4 regions of the Streptomyces sp. KM273126 genome follow, and region 4 is predicted to be linked to each of the others. Evidence: riboswitches for the same ligand, from Rfam matches in the RefSeq annotation. Region 4 holds a riboswitch; each other region holds the start of a gene.
What was found. A riboswitch is a leader RNA that binds a small molecule or an ion and turns the genes downstream of it on or off. The one in region 4 is predicted to bind cyclic di-AMP.
Positions count from the first base shown of each region.

Region 1 (5,177 bases), 4.0 Mb from region 4:
CCTTCGGAACCGACCAGCTCAGCGGCGGCAGCGGAATCGCCTCCGTGACGGCCGCGACCTTCTTCGTCCGCGTGATCATGTCGCCCTTCGCGCATCCGCTGTTCAGCGTGTTCACGGGGATCGGCTTCGGGATCGCGGCGCTCTCCGCGGACCGGCACCACGTGCGCCGCGTGCTCCTCCCCCTCTCCGGGCTGCTCCTCGCGATGGGCATGCACGCCCTGTGGAACGGCTCGTCGGCGTTCGGGGAGTTCGGTTTCTTCGCGGTCTACGCGGCGTTCATGGTTCCCGCGTTCGGGCTGCTGACCTGGCTGGTCATCTGGACGCGGCAGCGGGAACTGCGCACCGTGCGGGACGAGTTGCCCGCGTACGCGGCCGCCGGGTGGCTGACGTCGCCCGAGCCGTACGCCCTCGGGAACATGAAGGCGCGACGGCTGGCCCGCGAGTACGCCGGGCACCAGTTCGGTCGGGAAGCGGCGCGGTCGGTCGCCGAGTACGAGGCGTATGCGACCTCGCTCGCCTTTCTGCGGCACCGGGGGCGGCGGGGCCGGGCGAACGCCGATTTCGTCGTACGGGAGCGGGAGTTGCTCTTCGAGCTGTGGCGCCGACGGGAGATCGCCCGTCCCTCCCTGGCGTACGCGGCACAGACCACGGCACCGATGCCCGTGCACGGGAGCGCGTACGGCTACGGGTACGGGTACGGCTACGGATACGGGAGCGCGTACGAGTTCGGGCACGGATACGGGCATGGGTACGGGCATGGACACGAGTACGAGCACGAGCACGGGCCCGCGTTCGAGTACGCGTCGGCGTACGGGCACGGCCCGGCGGCGCCGTATCCCTCCTGCAACCCCTATCAGACGTAGTTCGGGGTAGTCCGGGGTAGTTCGGCGTAGTCAGGAGGCTTCGGACGGTACGGCACCGGCGGTCGGGGTGAGCGCCGGTGCCGAGAGCGGACCGCGGGAAGCGGAACGCAGGAAGCGGAACGCGGGGAACGGACCGACGGAAGCGGACCGCGTCCGCGTCAGCTCCCCTGCGACGCCTCCGTCAGCTTGGCCAGCTCCTCGTCCGTGAGGGTCAGCTCCGCCACCGCCACCAGGGCCGGCAGCTGCTCCACCGTCCGCGCCGAGGCGATCGGTGCGACGACCGTCGGCTGGGCCGCGAGCCAGGCGAGGGCCACTGTGGCGATCTCCGCCCCGCGCGCCCCGGAGATCTCGTCCAGGGCCGCGAGGACCCGTACGCCCTGCTCCTTCTCCAGGTAGGCGCCGGCGCCCTGGGCGCGAGCGCTGTCCACGCTCGTGCCGGGGCGGTACTTGCCGGTGAGGAAGCCCATGGCGAGGGAGAAGTACGGGACGGCGGCGAGCCCGGCGCGGGCGGCGACGTCCTGCAGGGGGCCCTCGTACGTGGAGCGGGAGACCAGGTTGTAGTGCGGCTGGAGCGCCACGTACCGGGCGAGGCCCTCGCGGTCGGAGAAGTCGAGGGAGGCCTGGAGGCGCTCGGGCGAGATGTTGGAGGCCGCGATGGCCCGGACCTTGCCCGCCTTCACCAGGTCGTCGAGCGCCCCGACGATCTCCTCCACCGGGACTTCCGGCTTGTCGAAGTGGGTGTAGTAGAGATCGATGTAGTCGGTGTCCAGACGGCGCAGGGAGGCGTCCGCGGCGGCCTTGATGTTGGCGGCCGTGAGGCCCTGGTAGTCGGGGTGCTGGCTGACCTTCGTGGCGATCACGACGTCGGACCGGTTGCCGCGCGCCTTGACCCACTTGCCGATGACGGTCTCGGACTCGCCGCCCTGGTTGCCCTCGATCCAGGCCGAGTAGGAATCGGCGGTGTCGATGAAGTTGCCGCCCGCGGCCGTGTACGCGTCGAGTACGGCGAAGGACTGTGCCTCGTCGGCGGTCCAGCCGAAGACGTTGCCGCCGAGGGAGAGCGGGAAGACCTCGATGTCGGATGAACCAAGCTTGCGAAGAGAAGTCATGCTTTACAACAACGCCCTCGCCGGACGCACGCATTCCGCGCGTCCGGACGAGGGTTTGTGAATCCGGGAGGAGATCACCTCACCTGCTCCCGGAGGACCTCAGGGGGTGAGCCCCTTGCCCTGCAGCCACGCCATCGGGTCGATGCCCGAGCTGCTGCCGCCCGGGTGGACCTCCATGTGGAGGTGGGCGCCGGTGACGTTGCCGGTGGCGCCGACGCGGCCGATGACGTCGCCGGTCGCGACCTTCTGGCCGACGCTGACGCCGATGGAGGACTGGTGGGCGTACCAGATCTCCGTGCCGTCGTTGAGGGTGAGCACGGTCTTGTAGCCGTACGAACCGTCCCAGCCGGCCTGGGTGATCGTGCCGGTGCCCACGGCCTTGAGCAGGGTGCCCGTGGGGGCGGCGAAGTCGAGGCCGGTGTGCTGGCCGGAGGACCAGTAGGCGCCGGACTGACCGAAGCTGGAGCTGATGGTGTACGAGGACGTCGGCAGCGTGAACTGCTTGGCGAGCTGGGCGAGGCGCTCGGCCTCGGCCTTCTTCCTGGCCTCCTCCTCCGCCTTCGCCTTCTCGGCGGCGGCCTTGGCCTCGGCCTGCTCCCGCTCCTTGGCGGCGGCCTCGGCGGCCTTCTTCGCGGCGGCGGACTCGGCGGCGGCAGCGGCGGCGCGGTCGACCGCTTCCTGCTGCGACTCGGCCTGCTGCATGATGCGGGCGCGCAGCGCCTCACCGGCGTCGTCGGCGCCCTGCTCGGCGTCGGTGAGGCTCAGGCCCGCGCTGCTCAGCGGGGTGGGGGAGCTCTCGGGCTCGTCCTCGGAGTCGAAGACCGAGCCGACGTTCGGCATGTCGGGCATCGAGATGGAGACCGGCGGCTTGCCGGTCTGCGCGGAGGCCATGCCGCCCGCGCCGACGGCGGCTATGACACCGACGCCCAGAACGGTGGAGCTGCGGGCGAGTCCGCCACGCTGCTTGGCGACGCGGTGCCGGCCGCGAAGGGGACGAATGGACTCCGCGGTGGGGTTCCACTCCTGCCAGGGGCCCTCGTCCTGGCTGTTGTAGCCGCCATACCCGAAGGTGTCGCTGTCGCCGTGTCGGTTCGGCACGGACGGAGCTTCGGTCGCAGACCGGTTCGACGCCACGTGGGCGTACTCCTTTCCTTCCTTCTCGCCTACCGGGTTAGCTGACGGGTTCGGAGCAGGAAGGTCTCCTACGCGCGTAAACCAGCCGTGCTTCCACGGTGGTTTCCGCGCGATTCACCCCAGGGTTGGTGGTTCCCCGGTTCCCTTGCGGGATTCGGCGCGTGCGCACGGAGCCGCCTCTTGTGACGGCTGGGACGACCGCGCTGCGTTATCGAACGTTAATAGACGTGCGGGCCGTATTCCAAGCGGTTCCGGATGATCGTTCACGCCCGTGCGCGGGATTTAGGGGGCATGGGGGGCCGAATAAGGGCGAGCTACCCCTGTATCAGGTGTCACAAGAGTTCTGATGGTATGTCAGATGTTATGCGGAGTGAGGCTGTTCGGACACGCTCGGTGATCGTGAATATGGGGAAGTCGTGAACGGTCATCGCCGGGGCTTCCTCGTGGACACCCTGGCGAATGCCGGGAGTTGGGCCGTCAGCCCGCGGAGAGCTCCGCCAGGTCCGCCAAGGGCAGCGTGTGCTGGGTCTGGAGGACCTTCGCCCGCAGATAGCGGACATTGTGGGCGGTGGTGAAGACGCCGGTGGGGACGCGAGTACGGACCTTGACCCCGAGGTCACGGAGCTGCTGCGCCTTGTCGGGATTGTTGGACAGCAGGTCCAGGGTGTCGATACCGAGGGCCTGGAGCATCTGCGCGGCGGCCGTGTAGTCGCGGGCGTCCTCAGGGAGGCCGAGGGCGGTGTTGGCGGCGTACGTGTCGAGACCCTCGTCCTGGAGGGCGTACGCGTCGAGCTTGTTGTAGAGGCCGATGCCCCGGCCCTCCTGGCGGAGGTAGAGGAGGACCCCACCGCGGTCTGCGATCTGCTCCACCGCCTCGCGCAGCTGCGGGCCGCAGTCGCAGCGGGCCGAGCCGAAGACGTCGCCGGTCAGGCACTCCGAGTGCAGGCGGACCAGCGGGGTGGCGCCGGGCGCGGGCTCGCCGAGGACGACGGCCACGTGCTCCCGCCCGTCGGCCAGACCGTGGAAGGTGACCAGCTCGGCGTCGACGCCGTATCCGTCGTGGAAGCGCAGCGGGACCCGGACGCGGGAGCGGGGGGTGGCGGTGGGCTGGTCGGACATGCGGGCCTCCGGGCCAGGTGCGGGTGCAAGGTCGGGGATCTGATTCAGTTTTGAAGCAAATCGCCTCACGAGGACGACCATAACCCTGCTTCAAACTTCAAGCAACCCTGATGGGGGCGACGCATTCCCCGGTCGGGCGAGATCGCGGAGCCGGCCCCATGGACTAACTCGAAGGACAGGAGCGGCGGCGCCACGGGAGGTCGTCAGGGGTGACCGCCTCAGTGCCGTCGCCCTGGAGCGCCTTCGTGATGCCCGTACAGATCCGCTCCAACTGCTCCACCTGCCCCGGGTCGAGGTGGTCGAACACCGCCCTGCGAACCGTCTCGACGTGCCCCGGTGCCGTACGCTCCAGGAGGGCCATGCCCTCGTCCGTCAGCACCGCGACGCTCCCCCGCTTGTCCCACTCGCAGTCCTCGCGCCGCACCGCACCGTCCTTCTCCAGGCGGGCCACGGCGTACGTCAGCCGACTGCGCGTGATCTTCAGCACCTCGGCGAGATCGGTCATCCGCAGACGCCGGTCCGGCGCCTCGGAGAGCATGGCCAGCACGGAGTAGTACAGGTGCGGCAGACCCGCCTCCTGCTGGAGCTGACGGTCGAGCGTGTCCTCCAGAAGCGCCGACGCGGCAATGTACGCGCGCCAGGCACGCTGTTCCTCGGGGCTGAGCCAGCGGGTCGTCATACGGACAGTGTAGTTATTGTTTAAAACTTGAACCAGGTGCCCGCGTGGCAGCCGCCCGAGGCCACCCACCGGTCACGACACACCCCGCCGACCGATCGGTCACGACCACGGGAGCGACCCCCATGCCCCAGCCCTACGTCCTGTTGTCCGCCGCCGTCTCCCTCGACGGCTACCTGGACGACACCGGGCCCGAGCGGCTGCTGCTGTCGGGTCCGGACGACTTCGACAGGGTCGACGAGGTACGGGCGGCCAGTGACGCGATCCTGGTCGGCG
Region 1 covers NZ_SJXB02000001.1:1,734,262-1,739,438, forward strand. Annotated here, with positions in the region: gene E0500_RS07590 (PrsW family intramembrane metalloprotease) at 1-863, shown strand, start outside; gene E0500_RS07595 (aldo/keto reductase) at 1,022-1,972, opposite strand; gene E0500_RS07600 (M23 family metallopeptidase) at 2,072-3,106, opposite strand; cyclic di-AMP (ydaO/yuaA leader) riboswitch at 3,118-3,276, opposite strand; gene ribA (GTP cyclohydrolase II) at 3,584-4,225, opposite strand; gene E0500_RS07610 (MarR family winged helix-turn-helix transcriptional regulator) at 4,389-4,904, opposite strand; gene E0500_RS07615 (dihydrofolate reductase family protein) at 5,027-5,177, shown strand, end outside.
Region 1: another riboswitch for cyclic di-AMP. It lies ahead of E0500_RS07600 (M23 family metallopeptidase); the one in region 4 lies ahead of E0500_RS24405 (M23 family metallopeptidase).

Region 2 (5,177 bases), 2.8 Mb from region 4:
TGGCCGCGGAGGCCGGGGCGCGCGTACGGGTGGTCTCACGCGGACACGGCAAGGTGGCGTTCGGGGCACCGCCCTGGGACCAGCCCAGGCTCCGCCCGGAGTCGCCCTTCGGGCGTGCCTGGTCGCTGTGGGCCCTCAGCTACTACCCGCACCCCTACCGTTACCTCCCCGCCGAGGCCCGCCACTACCTGGTCCGCCGCGTCCTCGGACCGCTGGGCGCGTGGTGGCTGCGCGAGCGCTTCGAGGGCACGGTGGGCGTGCGCGAGATCTCGGGGGTCGTCCGTGCCGGTGTCATCGGCGGGCGCCCGCTGCTGGCGGTCCGCACGCACGGGGGCCGTACGGAGGAGCTGTCGGCCGACCATGTGATCGCGGCGACCGGCTATCGCGTGGACATCGCCGCGATGGACTTCCTCGCGCACGAGCTGCGTACGGAGCTGGTGGTGAGCCAGGGGACGCCGAAGCTGGGCGCCGGATACCGGGCGTCCGTGCCGGGGCTGTACTTCACGGGGCTGCCGTCGGCGGCGTCGTACGGGCCGGTGATGCGGTTCGTGTGCGGGACGGAGTTCGCGTCGCCCCGGCTGGCCAGGCATCTGGCGGCCGCCCACGGGTGAGGGGACGGATCGCCGTGGGGCGCGGACCTGCCGGAGGGAGAGAGACGGGCGGAGCGGCGGGCCTGCCGAGGGGAGAGAGACGGAGCGGCGAGTCTGTTGAGGGGAGAGAGACGGAGCGGCACGGATCTGGCGTCCCGTTCGTCACTTTCGGGTGACGCCGTCGGCGGGAGGCGCGTCGATCGGTGGGGCGTCGGGCCCGGGCCCGTGCCATGCGACGCCGTGCGGGCGGAGCGGGACCCCCTGATGTCCGAACGGTCAACGTACGTCGTCCGGTTCACGCCGGACAGGGGGGCCTCGGCGGTCCGTATTCTCTGATCATGAACCCGCGCACCGCATACGCTCTGATCGCCACCGACCTGGACGGAACGCTGCTCCGCGGCGACGACACGCTCTCCGACAGGTCGCGCGCGGCGCTGGCCCGAGCCGTGGCCGGGGGCGCGCGGCACCTGGTGGTGACGGGACGCCCCGCGCCCCGCGTGCGCCCCCTGCTGGAGGACCTCGGGAGCGAGGGGCTCGCGGTGTGCGGGCAGGGCGCGCAGTTGTACGACGCCGGCGCGGACCGGCTGCTGTGGTCGGTGACCCTGGACCGGGAGCTGGCCGCGACCGCGCTCGGCAAGATCGAGGCCGAGGTCGGGCAGGTGTACGCGGCCGTCGACCAGGACGGTGTGGACGGGCTCACCCTCATCGAGCCGGGCTATCTGATGCCGCATCCGACTCTTCCCGCCGTACGGGTCCAGCGGCGCGACGACCTGTGGTGCGAGCCCATCAGCAAGGTGCTGCTGCGTCATTCGTCCCTGTCCGACGACGAGTTGGCGGCGGTGGCCCGCGGAGCGGTCGGTTCCCTCGCGACGGTCACCATGTCGGGGCCCGGCACCGTCGAACTCCAGCCATGCGGGATCACCAAGGCGACCGGCCTCGCCCTGGCCGCCCGGCACCTCGGGCTGGGACCGGCCGACACCATCGCTTTCGGGGACATGCCGAACGACATCCCCATGTTCGACTGGGCCGCGCACGGGGTCGCCATGGCCAACGCCCACCCCGAACTCAAGGCCGTCGCCGACGAGGTGACGTTGTCCAACGAGGAGGACGGCATCGCGGTGGTGCTGGAGCGGCTGTTTCCGCGCGGCGGGGCCGCGGCGCATCCGGCGCCCGGAACCACGCCCGGAACCGTGTCCGTACCGGCGCCGGGCGGGCCGGGCCGGCGGAGCTCATCGCCCGCTCGGCCCGGCCGGTAGGTGCCTGGCGGATCAGTACGGTCCGTTGACGTTGTCGATCGAGCCGTAGCGGTCGGCGGCGTAGTTGCAGGCCGCCACGATGTTCGCGACCGGGTCGTACGGGTCGTCCGACGTGCCGGCCACGTGGTACGCGGCGAAGGTCGGGTCGATGACCTGGAGGAGACCCTTGGAGGGGGTGCCCTTCGCGGCGTTGGAGTCCCAGTTGTTGATGGCCTGGGGGTTGCCGGACGACTCGCGCATGATGTTGCGGTGGATGCCGTCGTACGACCCGGGTATCCCGTTCTTGGCCATGACGTCCAGCGCCTGGCGGATCCACCCGTCGAGGTCGTTCGTGTACGTCGTGTCGGAGGCCGGGGTGGGGTCGTTGGCGGACCCGGAGGACTGCTCGGCGGCGGTCGTGGACGTGTTGTCGGCCGTCGTGCTCGGCTCGCTGGGCTTGCTCTCCGTGCTCTGCGAGCTCTGCGTGCTGTCCGCGCTGACCGTGCTGTCCGCGCTCGCCTTGGTCGTCTTGAGCTTCAGGCCGAGGCCCGGGTGGATCAGGTCCGGGTTGTCGCCGATGGCCTTGCGGTTGTCCTTGTAGATCTTCCGCCAGCCGCCCTGGGCCTCGTGCTTGTCCGCGATGCGGAAGAGCGTGTCGCCCTTGGTCACGGTATACGTGAGGGACGTGGCCTGGGCTGCGGACTGCGCGGACCGGGGCGCGGCCTGCGGGGCGGCCTGGGCGGCGGCGGGAGCCTTGGCCGGCTGCGCGGCGCTCGCGGTGGTCGCGCTCAGGAAGGGAAGGGCGAGGGCCGCGGTGCCGGTTCCGGCGATGACGGCTCCTCGGGTGAGCTTGTTGGTTCGGCGGCGACGGTGCTTGCCTCGTGAGGCCATGACGCTGTTCCTCTCCGGCGCCTGCGAGGTGAGCTGTCGGGTTCGGGCGGAAAGGTGCCCGGCCAGGCATGGCGACGCGTCGTGCGTGCCGTGCGCGGCTTCACCCCGAGCCGGTCTCTCGTGAGGACCGGCGATCTTCGTGGGTCCCCCGCTCCTGCCTTCGTGAGTGGTTGGTCAGTGGGGATCCGGGCGGTGGCAGGATTCGGCGTTCCGTCCGGATTGACCGTGAACGTATGCGAGAGCACATGTCGAGAACAAGGCCGGAAGCGTGTTGAAAGCGCCCTTGATCAGCTATTTGTGGGGGAGATGCCTTCGAAATTTCCGGAAGATAACGCTCAACTTGCTTTCTGCAAAGGAGGAGTCGAGCGAGTGGGGGTGAGGGGGCATTCTGGGTCCACGTGACTCAATTCACGGAACGGACCGGGTGAAGCGCCGATAATGCGGTAATTCGGACAAGTTGGCTGTTGGTTGGCTCGTCGTTCGGGGTGCTGCTTCAGCCCCTTGTTCGAGGCCTGCCGTTCCGTAGCGGGCGTGAAGTACGAGCCGTGCGCCCGGTGTTCGGGAACCCGCGGGTCAACTCCGTGTTTCGGGCGTGGAGTGCGCGGAGAGTGGGGAGGTCGCGCGGAGGTGGGGGCCGGCCTCGGGCCTGTGGCCGGAACCTTGCGTGCGGTGGGCCTCGTTGCCGTAGCGGTCGCCCGGCGGGCGGGCCGTGTCGACCGCCCTCGAGTGGCTCCGGCGTGAGAGCGGTGCCGGCTGTCGGCGCGCGTGTCGAGGTGACGGTGTGGGGGTGCGGGTGATCGAGTCCGACGGGCCCATCGGAGTGATCTCGGAGGTCTCGCCGGTCCCGGTGCTTTCGGTGGCCTCGGGTGGCGGCGTCGACTCGGGATTCGGGTCGAATCGGTATGCATCCCTTGATCGCGGGCATACCGGATGTAATCCGGAGTGACTCGGATGACGGGGGCGCCTCTCGGTCGAGCGAAGTCCCGCCAGGGGGCCGGTGGGTGCCCGTGGTGATCGAATGGTGACCGGATACGCTGACACGAGTGATGGCAGCGACAGATCGACAAACTGTTCATCGACCATGAGACCGACCGTGTGACTGTCAGTAGACATCAGCAGACAGGAGACCCCTCGTGACCGTCGTCGGGCCGTTCGGGGTGAGCGTGCGGGACCAGGCTCTGGAAGCCGATGTCCAGGCGGGATTGGCGGCTGTCGAGGAAGGGTTGCTCGAAGCCACCAAGAGCGAGGTCCCCTTCATCCAGGAGGCCGCGCAGCATCTGCTGCGGGCGGGTGGCAAGCGTTTCCGGCCATTGCTCGTGATGCTCGCCGCGCAGTTCGGGGACCCGTACGCCCCGGGGGTCGTCCCGTCGGCCGTGGTGGTCGAGCTGACGCACCTGGCCACGCTGTACCACGACGACGTGATGGACGAGGCCGACGTACGCCGCAGCGTGCCCAGCGCGAACGCCCGCTGGGGGAACTCCGTCGCGGTACTGACCGGCGACTTCCTGTTCGCGCGTGCCTCGCACATCCTGGCCGACCTCGGGCCCGAGGCGGTCCGCATCCAGGCCGAGGCCTTCGAACGGCTGGTCACCGGGCAGATCCTGGAGACCGCCGGGCCGCGGGACGGGCGCGACCCGATCGCGCACTACCTCGACGTCCTCGGCGGCAAGACGGGGTCGCTGGTGGCCGTGTCCGGGCGGTTCGGTGCGTTGATGTCCGGCGCCGACGAGACGGTCGTGGACGTGCTGACGCAGTACGGGGAGCGGCTGGGCGTGGCGTTCCAGCTGGCCGACGACGTGCTGGACATCGCCTCCGACTCGGACGAGTCCGGCAAGACGCCGGGCGCCGATCTGCGTGAGGGCATCCCCACGATGCCGGTGCTGCGGTTGCGGGAGCGGGCCGAGCGGCTCGGGCTCGCCGAGGACGCCGCGCTGTGCGAGCTGCTCGACTCCGACCTGAGCGATGACGCGCGGCACGCCGAGGCGCTGACCCGGCTGCGGGAGCACCCCGCGCTGGAGACCGCGAGGCGGGACGCCGTGCGGTACGCGGAGGAGGCTCGGGCGACGCTGGCCCCGCTGCGGGAGTGCGACGCGAAGGCGGCGCTGGTCGAGCTGTGCGATGCGGTGGTGCATCGGGCGGGTTAGGCACGCGGAGCCGGGGTGCCCGTCCCGGGGGCTCCGCCCCCGGACCCCCTGGCCCTCCCGGACCCCCTGGCCCTCCCGGACCCCCTGGCCCTCCCGGCCCCTGGCCCTCCCGGACCCCCTGGCCCTCCCGGCCCCTGGCCCTCCGGCCTTCCCAGCCCTCGGCCTCCGGCCCTTCGGCCCGCCAGCCTCCCGGCCCACGGCCTCCTGGGACCCCCAGCCCCCAGACATCGGCCTGACCGCCTCACCCCCACCATGATCCAGAAGTCGCGTGACGCGCGTCACCCTCTCGCCCCCGCACCGCCGCGATCCCCCGGCTG
Region 2 covers NZ_SJXB02000001.1:2,959,478-2,964,654, forward strand. Annotated here, with positions in the region: gene E0500_RS12730 (FAD-dependent oxidoreductase) at 1-611, shown strand, start outside; gene E0500_RS12735 (HAD family hydrolase) at 929-1,846, shown strand; gene E0500_RS12740 (LysM peptidoglycan-binding domain-containing protein) at 1,859-2,716, opposite strand; cyclic di-AMP (ydaO/yuaA leader) riboswitch at 2,722-2,918, opposite strand; gene E0500_RS12745 (polyprenyl synthetase family protein) at 3,850-4,860, shown strand.
Region 2: another riboswitch for cyclic di-AMP. It lies ahead of E0500_RS12740 (LysM peptidoglycan-binding domain-containing protein); the one in region 4 lies ahead of E0500_RS24405 (M23 family metallopeptidase).

Region 3 (5,177 bases), 4.7 Mb from region 4:
ATCACGATGTACCCGGTCTCGCCGGGCATCACATAGTGCAGCCGCTGCCGGATCTGCTGCTCGGCGTACGCGTCGTCCTGCCAGCGCGCCTTGAGGTCGCGCAGCTGCTCGACCCGCTCGCGGGCCTCGTCCCGCCGCTGCTCCAGCTCCGCGATCTCGGCGCGCTGGGAGACGTACTGCCTTATCGGGTACGCCAGCGCCACGATCAGCGAGCAGAGCACGAGCGCGAGCAGGGCGGCCCGACCGGTCAGCCGGGAGCGGCGGGCCTGGCGTCTGGTCTGGGAGCGGTAGACACGGGCCGCCGTCTGCTCACCGAGCAGTCGCAGCCTGGTCGCGGTGGAGAAACGGTCCCGGTCCTTGACGGCCATTCAGCCTCTCCGCCTCCGCTTGCCTGCGTGCTTCCTACGTGCGTACGTCCCCGCACACGGTACGGGACCGGGCACGGGGACGTACGTACGACGGGCCAAGCCTTGCCGCTGGGCGGCTCAGCCCCTGGCTCAGCCCTTGAAGCGGGGGAAGGCGCTGCGGCCCGCGTACACCGCCGCGTCGTCGAGGATCTCCTCGATGCGCAGCAGCTGGTTGTACTTGGCGACGCGCTCGGAGCGGGCCGGGGCGCCGGTCTTGATCTGGCCGCAGTTGGTGGCGACGGCCAGATCGGCGATGGTGACGTCCTCCGTCTCACCGGAGCGGTGGGACATCATGCACTTGAAGCCGTTGCGCTGGGCCATCTCGACGGCGTCCAGGGTCTCGGTGAGCGAGCCGATCTGGTTCACCTTCACCAGCAGGGCGTTGGCCGCGCCCTCGTCGATACCGCGGGCCAGGCGCTCGGGGTTGGTGACGAACAGGTCGTCGCCGACGAGCTGGACCTTGTCACCGAGCTTGTCGGTGATGGTCTTCCAGCCGTCCCAGTCGTCCTCGAACAGCGGGTCCTCGATGGAGACCAGCGGGTAGGCCTCGACCAGCTCCGCGTAGTAGTCCGTCATCTCGGCGGCGGAGCGCGTCTTGCCCTCGAAGACGTAGGAGCCGTCCTTGTAGAACTCGGAGGCGGCGACGTCGAGCGCGAGGGCGATCTGCTCGCCGGGGGTGTAGCCGGCCTCCTTGATCGCCTCAAGGATGAGGTCGAGGGCCTCGCGGTTGGAGCCGAGGTTCGGGGCGAAGCCGCCCTCGTCGCCGAGGCCGGTGGCCAGGCCCTTGCTCTTCAGGACCTTCTTCAGGGTGTGGTAGATCTCGGCGCCCCAGCGCAGGGCCTCGGAGAAGGTCTCCGCACCGATGGGGGCGATCATGAACTCCTGGATGTCCACGTTGGAGTCGGCGTGCGAGCCGCCGTTCAGGATGTTCATCATCGGCACCGGCAGCAGGTGCGCGTTCGGACCGCCCAGGTAACGGAAGAGGGGCAGGTCGGACGCCTCGGAGGCGGCGTGGGCGACGGCGAGGGAGACGCCGAGGATGGCGTTGGCGCCGAGCGAGCCCTTGTTGTCGGTGGCGTCCAGGTCGAACATCGCCTGGTCGATCAGGCGCTGCTCGGTGGCGTCGTAGCCGACCAGCTCCGGACCGATCTGCTCGATCACGGCCAGGACGGCCTTCTCGACGCCCTTGCCGAGGTAGCGGTTCGAGTCGCCGTCGCGGAGCTCGATGGCCTCGAAGGCGCCCGTGGAGGCGCCGGACGGGACGGCGGCACGACCGGTGCTGCCGTCGTCGAGGCCGACCTCGACCTCGACCGTGGGGTTGCCTCGGGAGTCCAGGATTTCCCGGGCTACGACGACGTCGATGGACGGCACGAGCATCTCCTTCTGGATGTGACGCGTTACGCGGGCCGTGGTAGCCCTGCGGGATGAGCCTAACCGGCTCCGGGCGGTCAGCCAGTCTCCCGCCCACCCGGTGGACCAAACCGAGAGTAAATTGTTCCTGAACTGAACAAAACAGGGGGCACAAAAGACGCCGCCCTGGTGCGCACGTGGGCACGAAAAACCCCGCCCCGGTGCGTACGGGGGAACACGCACCGGGGCGGGGAGCCCGTGGGGACGGGGGCCCTCACGAGGCCTCCACCATGGTGGACACGGATGTGAGGGCGCCGCGGTTCAGCCGTGAACGCGCCTGTTCTCAGCGCAGGTGCAGCTGCTGGCCGGGGTAGATGAGGTCGGCCTCGTCGATGATGTCCTTGTTCAGCTTGAAGAGCTTCTGCCAGCCACCCTTGACCTTCTTCTTCTCGGCGATGCCGCTGAGGGTGTCACCCTTGACGACCTTGTACTCGCCGTCACCCTTCTTGACCTTCTTACCGGTCGGGGTCTCGACGGTGACCCGCTCCGAGGAACGCGAGGCGCGCTGCTCCTGGCCGCCGGAGCTCTTGGTGCTCTGCTCGGCGGAGCCGGAGTTCGAGGACGAGCCCGAGCCGGAGGACGAGCCGGAGCCCGAGGTGGAGCCCGAGTTCGAGGAGGAGCCGGAGTCCGAGGAGGCGCCGCCGCCGTCGTACGCGGCGCTGGACAGGCCCGTGCCGCAGGTCGGCCAGGCGCCCTTGCCCTGGCTCGCGAGGACCTTCTCGGCGATCTCGATCTGCTGGGCCTTGCTGGCCTGGTCGGCGCTGGCGGCGTACTTCGTACCGCCGTACGCGGCCCAGGTGGAGGCGGAGAACTGCAGACCGCCGTAGTAGCCGTTGCCGGTGTTGATGGACCAGTTGCCGCCGGACTCGCACTGGGCGACGGCGTCCCACTCGGAGCCGGTGGCGGCGGAGGCGGTGCCGGTCGCGAGCAGCGGGGCGGCTATGGCGGCGCCGGTGACGCCGGCGAACGCGGCGATGCGGCTGGCCTTGGACGGACGACGGTGCTTGCCCTTGCACGAAGACAGCATGGAGTGATCCCCTCACCGACGCCTGCGAGGTGAGCTGTCGGGTTCGGGCCGGATGAGTTGCCCGGCCGCACGGTTGGCTGCGGATGACTTCCGCTGCCGCTTCCGCACGGCTTCGCCCCAAGCCGTCCCCGGTCGTCTCCCAACTCCCGGGCCCGGCGCCTACCTTGGGTCCCCCGCTCCTGCCTGCGGCGCTTGACGCGACGACTGTTCCCGGGCGGCCACTGGCAGGATTCGGCGTTGCGGCAGCCGGGGCCCGCGGTGGCGAGCGGTCTTGACCGTAGACCCGCGATTCGCGGAATTTCAAAGACGATCAGGGCTTCTGAGATCTATCTCTCACTGCGTTTAAATCGGACATTCAGTGGCGAACCGGTACGTGAACTTCCGCTATTCCGCGCCCTATTCGGCCTATTCGGCAGGGAGCTCCAGGGTCCGACCGGGGACGATGTTGTCCGCGTCGGCGCCGATGGCCTGCCTGTTCGCGTCGTACAGGGCACGCCATCCGCCGTCGAGGTCAAGGGAGTCGGCGATGGACGCGAGGGTGTCGCCGACCCGGACGGTGTACGCGTGGCGGCCGGAGGAGGCTTTGACGCTGTCGACCGCGGCCTCGTCGGCACTGGCACCGCGGTGACGGCCGGCACCGCCCGCGCCGGCTCCGCCCGTTCCGGTGTCGGCTGCCCCGGCTTCGACCGAGCCGGAGTCGACCGCGCCCGTGTCGACGAGACTCCAAGAGCCCACCTTTTGCTCCAACTTGTCCGAGTCGTCGCCCGCCGGGTCTTCTATGGGTGAGCTGTCGGGCGACTGTGAAGCACTGGCGTCGGAACCGGCGGGCGTGCCGGGCTTCGCGGAACTGTCCGCCGAGGCGGACGCAGACGGCGACGACGAAGGATCCGGGGAGGATTCGGACGACGAGCCCGGTGAACCGGGAGAGTCGGATGAGTCAGACGAGTCGGATGACTCTGCCGCCTTGGGCGACTTGGACAATCCGGAGGAACCGGATGATCCCGATCCGTCGGAGGACGAGTCGCCGGCCACGCCGGTGTCGATGGCGACCGAGCCGGACTCCTCGGTGAGCCCGTGGAGCAGCCCGCAGGCACGCCACGCACCGACACCCTGGTCCTCCAGGATCTTCTGGGCGACGGCGATCTGCTGGGAACGGCTCGCCAGATCGGGGCTGACGGCGTAGTCGAGGCCGCCGTACTCCTCCCAGTCGTCCTGGGTCAACTGCAGGCCACCGAAGCGCCCGTTGCCCGTGTCGGCGCTCCAGGAGCCGCCGCTCTCGCACTCGGCCACGCTGTCCCACACGGTGTTGTCGGCGGCACTGGCCCCCGTGGCACCGAGGAGCGGGATGGCGATGGCGGAGCCGGTCACGCCAGCCGCGACGAGAAGAGCCGGAGCCTGACGGGGGCGCCGGTGACGACCGTTCCCGGAGAGCATGGGGGGACCTTTCGCGAGACAGAGGTGACCGGCGCGACGGGTGGTGCGGGGCGTCACGCTGCTCGGTGAACGTATCGGCAGTCTTCGGCTTGTCACAAGTTCATGCCGCGCAGATCACGTGAAGATCACAGTGTTTCGGGTGTGTCATCGCGACAGGTTCCGACGTGATCCGCGCGGTGACCTCGGTGAGGGACGGAACAGGGGGCAGGAGGAGGGGAAGGACAGGGGGCAGGACACGTGGCTGACGCCCGTGCCTGCGTGCCGCTTCCGCGGTGGTTCAGGTGGTTCAGGTGGTTCAGGTGGTTCAGGTGGTTCAGGTGGTTCAGGTGGTTCAGGTGGTTCAGCGAAACGGGCCGAAACTCCTCTTGAACCACGTGCGCGTCTTGAAGCACGTGCGCGTCTTGAACCATGTGCTCGCCTTGAACGATGCCGGCCGGTACCCCGCAGTTCAGCAGCGCGTGCAGGAACCGGCTCCCTATACGGTCATCGTGTGAACGCCCCGAACACCGCCCCCGAACTCTTCACCTGGGAGTTCGCCACCGACCCGTACCCGGCCTACGCGTGGCTGCGCGAGCACTCCCCCGTGCACTGGACGAAACTGCCGAGCGGGGTCGAGGCATGGCTGGTGACTCGCTACGCCGATGCGCGTCAGGCCCTCGCGGACGGCAGGCTGTCGAAGAACCCCGAGCATCACGCCGAGGACGCACAGGGCAAGAGCAGGACCGGCATACCCGGGGAGCGCAACGCCAATCTCATGGCGCATCTGCTGAACATCGACCCGCCGGACCACACTCGGCTGCGCCGCCTCGTCTCCAAGGCCTTCACCCCCCGTCGAGTGGTCGAATTCGCGCCTCGCGTACAGGAGTTGGCAGACGGTCTCATCGACCGATTCGCGCCAC
Region 3 covers NZ_SJXB02000001.1:1,057,123-1,062,299, forward strand. Annotated here, with positions in the region: gene E0500_RS04435 (septum formation initiator family protein) at 1-368, opposite strand, end outside; gene eno (phosphopyruvate hydratase) at 498-1,778, opposite strand; gene E0500_RS04445 (transglycosylase family protein) at 2,101-2,844, opposite strand; cyclic di-AMP (ydaO/yuaA leader) riboswitch at 2,849-3,045, opposite strand; gene E0500_RS04450 (transglycosylase family protein) at 3,250-4,278, opposite strand; gene E0500_RS04455 (hypothetical protein) at 4,569-4,772, shown strand; gene E0500_RS04460 (cytochrome P450) at 4,769-5,177, shown strand, end outside.
Region 3: another riboswitch for cyclic di-AMP. It lies ahead of E0500_RS04445 (transglycosylase family protein); the one in region 4 lies ahead of E0500_RS24405 (M23 family metallopeptidase).

Region 4 (5,177 bases):
CGCCCTCGGTGAAGCTGTCCCCCACCGCCACGTACGACCCGATCACTGATCTCATGTCATTCTTCGAATCGTCTGCCACATCGGGTCATGATTCACCGTGGGATGTGAGCTACGCGACCGTAGGAAAAGGTTGACGAGCGGTGAGATAGGCCACTCGTCAAGTGTTGGTCAACTGCGGAATAAGCCTTGCGTCAGGGACGTTGAGCGAGCCGCCAGACCCGGAACCCCGTGATCCGGAAGTGGCTCCACACGGTACGGAACGCGAAGTGCCCGCTCGTGTACGGCTGCGGGTCGATGTAGTCGAAGACCAGCCGCCCGTTGTTCCACCACTGGACCGCGGAGCCGTCGGAGACGATCCGCACGTGGTGGGGCTCGTTGGCGACGAGCAGTGGTTCCGTGTAGTCGTAGACCAACGGCCGCACTCCGGCCTCGCCGACGTAACGGCGCAGCCGTGTCGTGGTGTTGGTGTTGGCGCCGTAGCCCGCGTAATAGGTCTTGAGGCGGTCGTACTCCGCGAGCGCTCCGCCCCGCTCGGTGGCGAAGATGTCGTCGGGCGACCGTACGTCGACGGCGTTCCAGAAGTTGTTGAGGTCGGACACCCGGTCGTTGGCGCCGCCCGCGGAGACGGGCGTGGCTGTGTACTCGATGACGTACGGGCCCTCGAACCGCTTCCGGAACCAGACCGTGGCACCGCTCGACACGTCGATCTCCAGGACGCCGCCCGCGGCCGTGACGGTGCCGCCGTCCTGCAGCTCGGTGGCCCACTGGCGGAGTCCGTGCCGGAAGTCGTCCGCCGCGATCAGCCGTCCGCGACGGCCGTGGGGCGTGGCGCTCGCCGTCGGCACCGGTGCCAGCGCCGCGAGAGCGGCACCGGCGGCGAGGGCTCCGAAGGCTCTGCGAGTGATCATGACGCTCCTTCGTGGCGGTGTACGGGCGCAGTGTGGCGTGGTGTGGTCTACAGCTGTGGAAAGCGCTTGCTGAAGACCACTGTGTCGTCACTTCCGCCCCACTGTCGATACGACGACCGGCCATGCCACATGACCGCACTGTGCTGACCACGAAGATCACGAAGCACTTCCGAACGACGTCGCCCCACCGCTCACGGCCGACTCGCTCGCACCCCACCACTCACAGCCGCCCGGACACGCCGAAGGCCGGACCCCGGGGATCATGAGGTCCGGCCTTCGGATGCGGTCGGCGGAGCTGCGGACGGGTCAGAGACTGACGCCCTTCGAGCGCAGGTACGCGACCGGGTCGATGTCCGAGCCGTAGTCCGGACCCGTGCGGATCTCGAAGTGCAGGTGCGGACCGGTGACGTTACCGGTCGCGCCGGAGAGGCCGATCTCCTGGCCCTCGCTCACGCTCTGGCCCGCCGAGACGGAGAGCGAGGAGAGGTGGCCGTACTGCGCGTAGTGGCCGTCGTCGAGCTGGATGACGACCTGGTTGCCGTACGCGCCGCCCCAGCCCGCGGTGACGACCGTGCCCGCACCCACGGCCTTGAGGCTGGTGCCGGTCGGGACCACGAAGTCGACGCCGGTGTGGTACCCGCTGGACCACATACTGCCCGCGGTCTTGTAAGCGGTGCCGACGGAGGCGCCCTCGACGGGGAGCATGAAGCCGGAGCCACTGGTCTCCGCGCTCGGCGTGACCGACGTGGAGGTCGGCTCGTTCCCAGGCGTCTCGGTCTGCTTCGACTCGGCCTTCGGCTCAGTTTTCTCCGGCCCGGTCTGCTCCAAGGATGCGGTCTTGTCCGGGGAAGCTGTCTCGTCCGTCGCCTTGCCGCCGCCGCCCGACGTGCTGTCGCCCGACGGGGCCTTTCCGCCGAGCGTGAGCTTCAGGCCCGGATGGATGAGCGACGGGTCGGAGCCGACGGCCTCGCGGTTGTCCGCGTAGATCTTCTTCCAGCCACCGGCGACGTGGTGCTGCTCGGCGATCCTGGATAGGTAGTCTCCGGGCCGCACCGAATAGACCCGCTTCGCGGTCTTCTTGGTGGCGGCCGACTTCTCGCCCTGCTCCGCGGCGGCCTTTTCGCTCTTCTCGGTGACGGCCTTCGGGGAAACCGACGTCGCCTTCTGGGAAACGGAGCCCGCGGTCGCGGCATGGGCTCCAGTGGCGCCGATCAGCGGAAGCGCGAGTGCGGCGCCACCGGTTCCGGCGACGGCTATCGAGCGGGTGAAACGCAGGGACTTCGGGCGACGGTGTTTACCCCTCGCGGGCATGACGAATTCCTCTCCGGCGCCTACGAGGTGAGCTGTCGGGTGCGGGCTGGAGATGCCCGGCCGTACTCGTGCACGGCTTGACCCCAAGCCTGTTCCGGAGACCGGAACAGGCGGTACTGCCTGTGGGTCCCCCGCTCCTGCCATGCACGGGTGAGTTCGCGGTTCCGGGCGGCGGCAGGATTCGGCGTCCGTCCGGATTGAGGGGAACGTAAGCGACTTACAGGCATCTGGACAACCATCGGGAGTTTCCGTGCGTCTCCCTAATGATCCCTTTCAAGAATTCGCCGTCACGCTCCGTCAATTAGCGATCTCCAACCTTCCCTAACGGCCCTGAAAACGCACCAGCATTACATGAGCATGACGGCGACGCAGCGTCACACATATGACGCTGGTCACGCATCTTCGACTCACCGCGCTTTATTCCAGGGCCACTTGGACTCAACGCTGCATTTCGGACATAGCTCTCAGATGCGGCGCAGCCGGATAACCTTCGCATCGAAGTCACCGCGCAGCCCCGTGGACAGCCCGTGATGCAGCAGCACCGCACCTCGGTGAACTTCGCCCGATTCGCGGCATTCATACGCTTGTGTCGGGTCGAGGCCCCGCAGCCGGAGCGGGACCGGGGGCTCACCGTGATGCTGAGCCTGAAGCCAGGCGAGGACGACCACCTCGTCACCGAGGGCGTACTGCACCGCGCTCAGCCCGCCGACCGGCGGCCGCAGCCGGTAGAGGTCGCCGCGCTGCACGACGGGACGGATCTCCTTGTAGAGCTCGACCCACTCGCGCGCCTCGACGAGCTCCCCTTCGCTCCACTTCGTAAGGTCGCCGCCGACGCCGAGCACACCCGCCATGGCGCTCACGAACCGGAAGCCCATGGAGCTGACCCGCCCATTGAGCTGGGTGTTCGGGCTGTCCGTGACCCAGGCGGCCATCACCCGCGCCGGGTGGATCTGGCTGAAGCCGTGCTGGATGGCGAGCCGGTCCAGCGGGTCGGTGTTGTCGGAGGTCCACACCTGGTCCGTCCGCGCCATGACTCCGAGGTCGATCCGTCCGCCACCGCCCGAGCAGGACTCGAAGGCGACGCCCGGGTGCGCGGCCCGCAGCCGGTCGAGCAGGTTGTAGAAGGCGTGCACGTGCTCGACCCACAGCTTCTGCGGGTAGGGCTCACCGGGCCAGCCGGCGTCGGTGAAGCAGCGGTTGAAGTCCCACTTCACATAGTCGATGGGCGCGCTGGAGAGCAGGTCGTCCAGTTTCTCCCAGAGGTACTCCTGGACATCCTCGCGAGCGAGGTTCAGTACGAGCTGATTGCGGAACTCCGTCCGCTTTCGGCCCGGCTGGAACTGCACCCATTCCGGGTGTGCCCGGTACAGATCACTGTCCGCGTTGACCATCTCGGGCTCGACCCAGATGCCGAACTGCATGCCGAGCGCGCGCACGTCCTCGGCGAGCGGCTTCAGCCCGGCCGGGAAGCGGTCTGGGTTGGGCGTCCAGTCGCCGAGCCCCGCCCGGTCGCTGGTCCGCTTCCCGAACCAGCCGTCGTCGACCACGAACAGCTCGACCCCCATGCCCGCAGCCCGCCGCGCCAGCTCGCGCTGCTGGTCCTCGGTGATGTCGAACTCCGTCGCCTCCCAGGAGTTGTAGAGCACCGGCCGGTCCTGCTCCGCACCCGGGATGACGTACGCGCGCTGGTAAGCGTGCCAGGCCCGGCTCGCCCCACCGAAGCCGCCGTCGCTCCACAGCCCCGCGAAGACGGGGGTCGTGTACGACTCGCCCGCCTCCAGGCGCATCAGGCCCGAGTCGTCGTAGCCGATGCCGCCGGTGATCTGCACGCGCGCGTCGGGGAGTTGGGCCACGCAGATGCGCCAGGTGCCCGACCAGGCGAGCGCGCATCCGTAGACCTCGCCGCGCTCCTCGGTCGTCCCCTCGGCGTCGAGCGCGACCCACGGCAGGTGCTGGTGCCCGGTGTGGCCGCGCCGGCTGCCGATGACGTGCTCACCGTAGGTGAGGTCCGTGCTGACGAGCCGGGACTCGGCGGCCCACCGTCCGTGCACCTGGGACAGCCGCCACCCCTCGCGCAACGGCAGCGTCCAGGTCGCTGAGTCGGCGCGCAGCACCTCCAGGGCGGGGCCTTCGTTGGTGAGGGTCACCCAGCGCTCGACGACATCGTGGCGCATCCGGTAGTGCAGCGTGATGCCGAGCCCGTTGTCGGTGAAGCGCAGCCGCAGCTCGTCGTCCTCGATCTCGTACACGTGGAAGGTCCACTCGGTGCCGCGGACCTCGTCGGTGCGGACGGACAGGGCGGGCCGTACGAAGCGGGGCCCGCCCTCGACCGGATACTCCTCAAGTCCGTCGAGCTGGGACTCGAAGCCCCGGTACGGGGGCAGCGGCCGGGCCGCGAGGTCCTCGGCGTCGGCGAGCCCGATCCTCGGACCCCAGTGGAGGTGCAGGAGGGTGTCGTCCTCGGTGAGCGACAGCGCGTAGCTGCTCGTGGGTCCTGAGAGCAGCCACGTACGACCGTCTCCGCCGATCTCCAGCATCAAGCCTCCAACATATTCGAACAGGTGCGATCAGGCCCCGACATCATCAAGTCCGCCGGGGCTCATGGCAAACGCCCGTGGACACCTGTGGACAACTCCGTGGCCCACGAAGCCATGTCGTATCGTCGAGGGCGCAACGTCGGTGTGCGGAACCGGGCATCGCCGACGGCCGGATGGGAGGAGCCCCCGTGACGCAGCAGGTCCCGTCGACCGAGCCGGAGCTGACCGGAGTACGGAATTTCCGTGACGTGGGGGGCCTGCCCACCGTGGACGGCCGGCGTGTGACCCACGGGCGGCTGTTCCGCAGCGGCCACCTCGCGCACGCGACCGACGAGGACGCAGCGTTTCTGTCCTCCCTGGAGCTGCACACGATCTTCGACTTCCGCAACGCGGCCGACCAGAAGCTGGAGGGCCCGGACAT
Region 4 covers NZ_SJXB02000001.1:5,720,858-5,726,034, reverse strand. Annotated here, with positions in the region: gene E0500_RS24415 (SGNH/GDSL hydrolase family protein) at 1-46, opposite strand, end outside; gene E0500_RS24410 (DUF6250 domain-containing protein) at 192-908, opposite strand; gene E0500_RS24405 (M23 family metallopeptidase) at 1,215-2,219, opposite strand; cyclic di-AMP (ydaO/yuaA leader) riboswitch at 2,224-2,416, opposite strand; gene E0500_RS24400 (alpha-galactosidase) at 2,684-4,756, opposite strand; gene E0500_RS24395 (tyrosine-protein phosphatase) at 4,945-5,177, shown strand, end outside.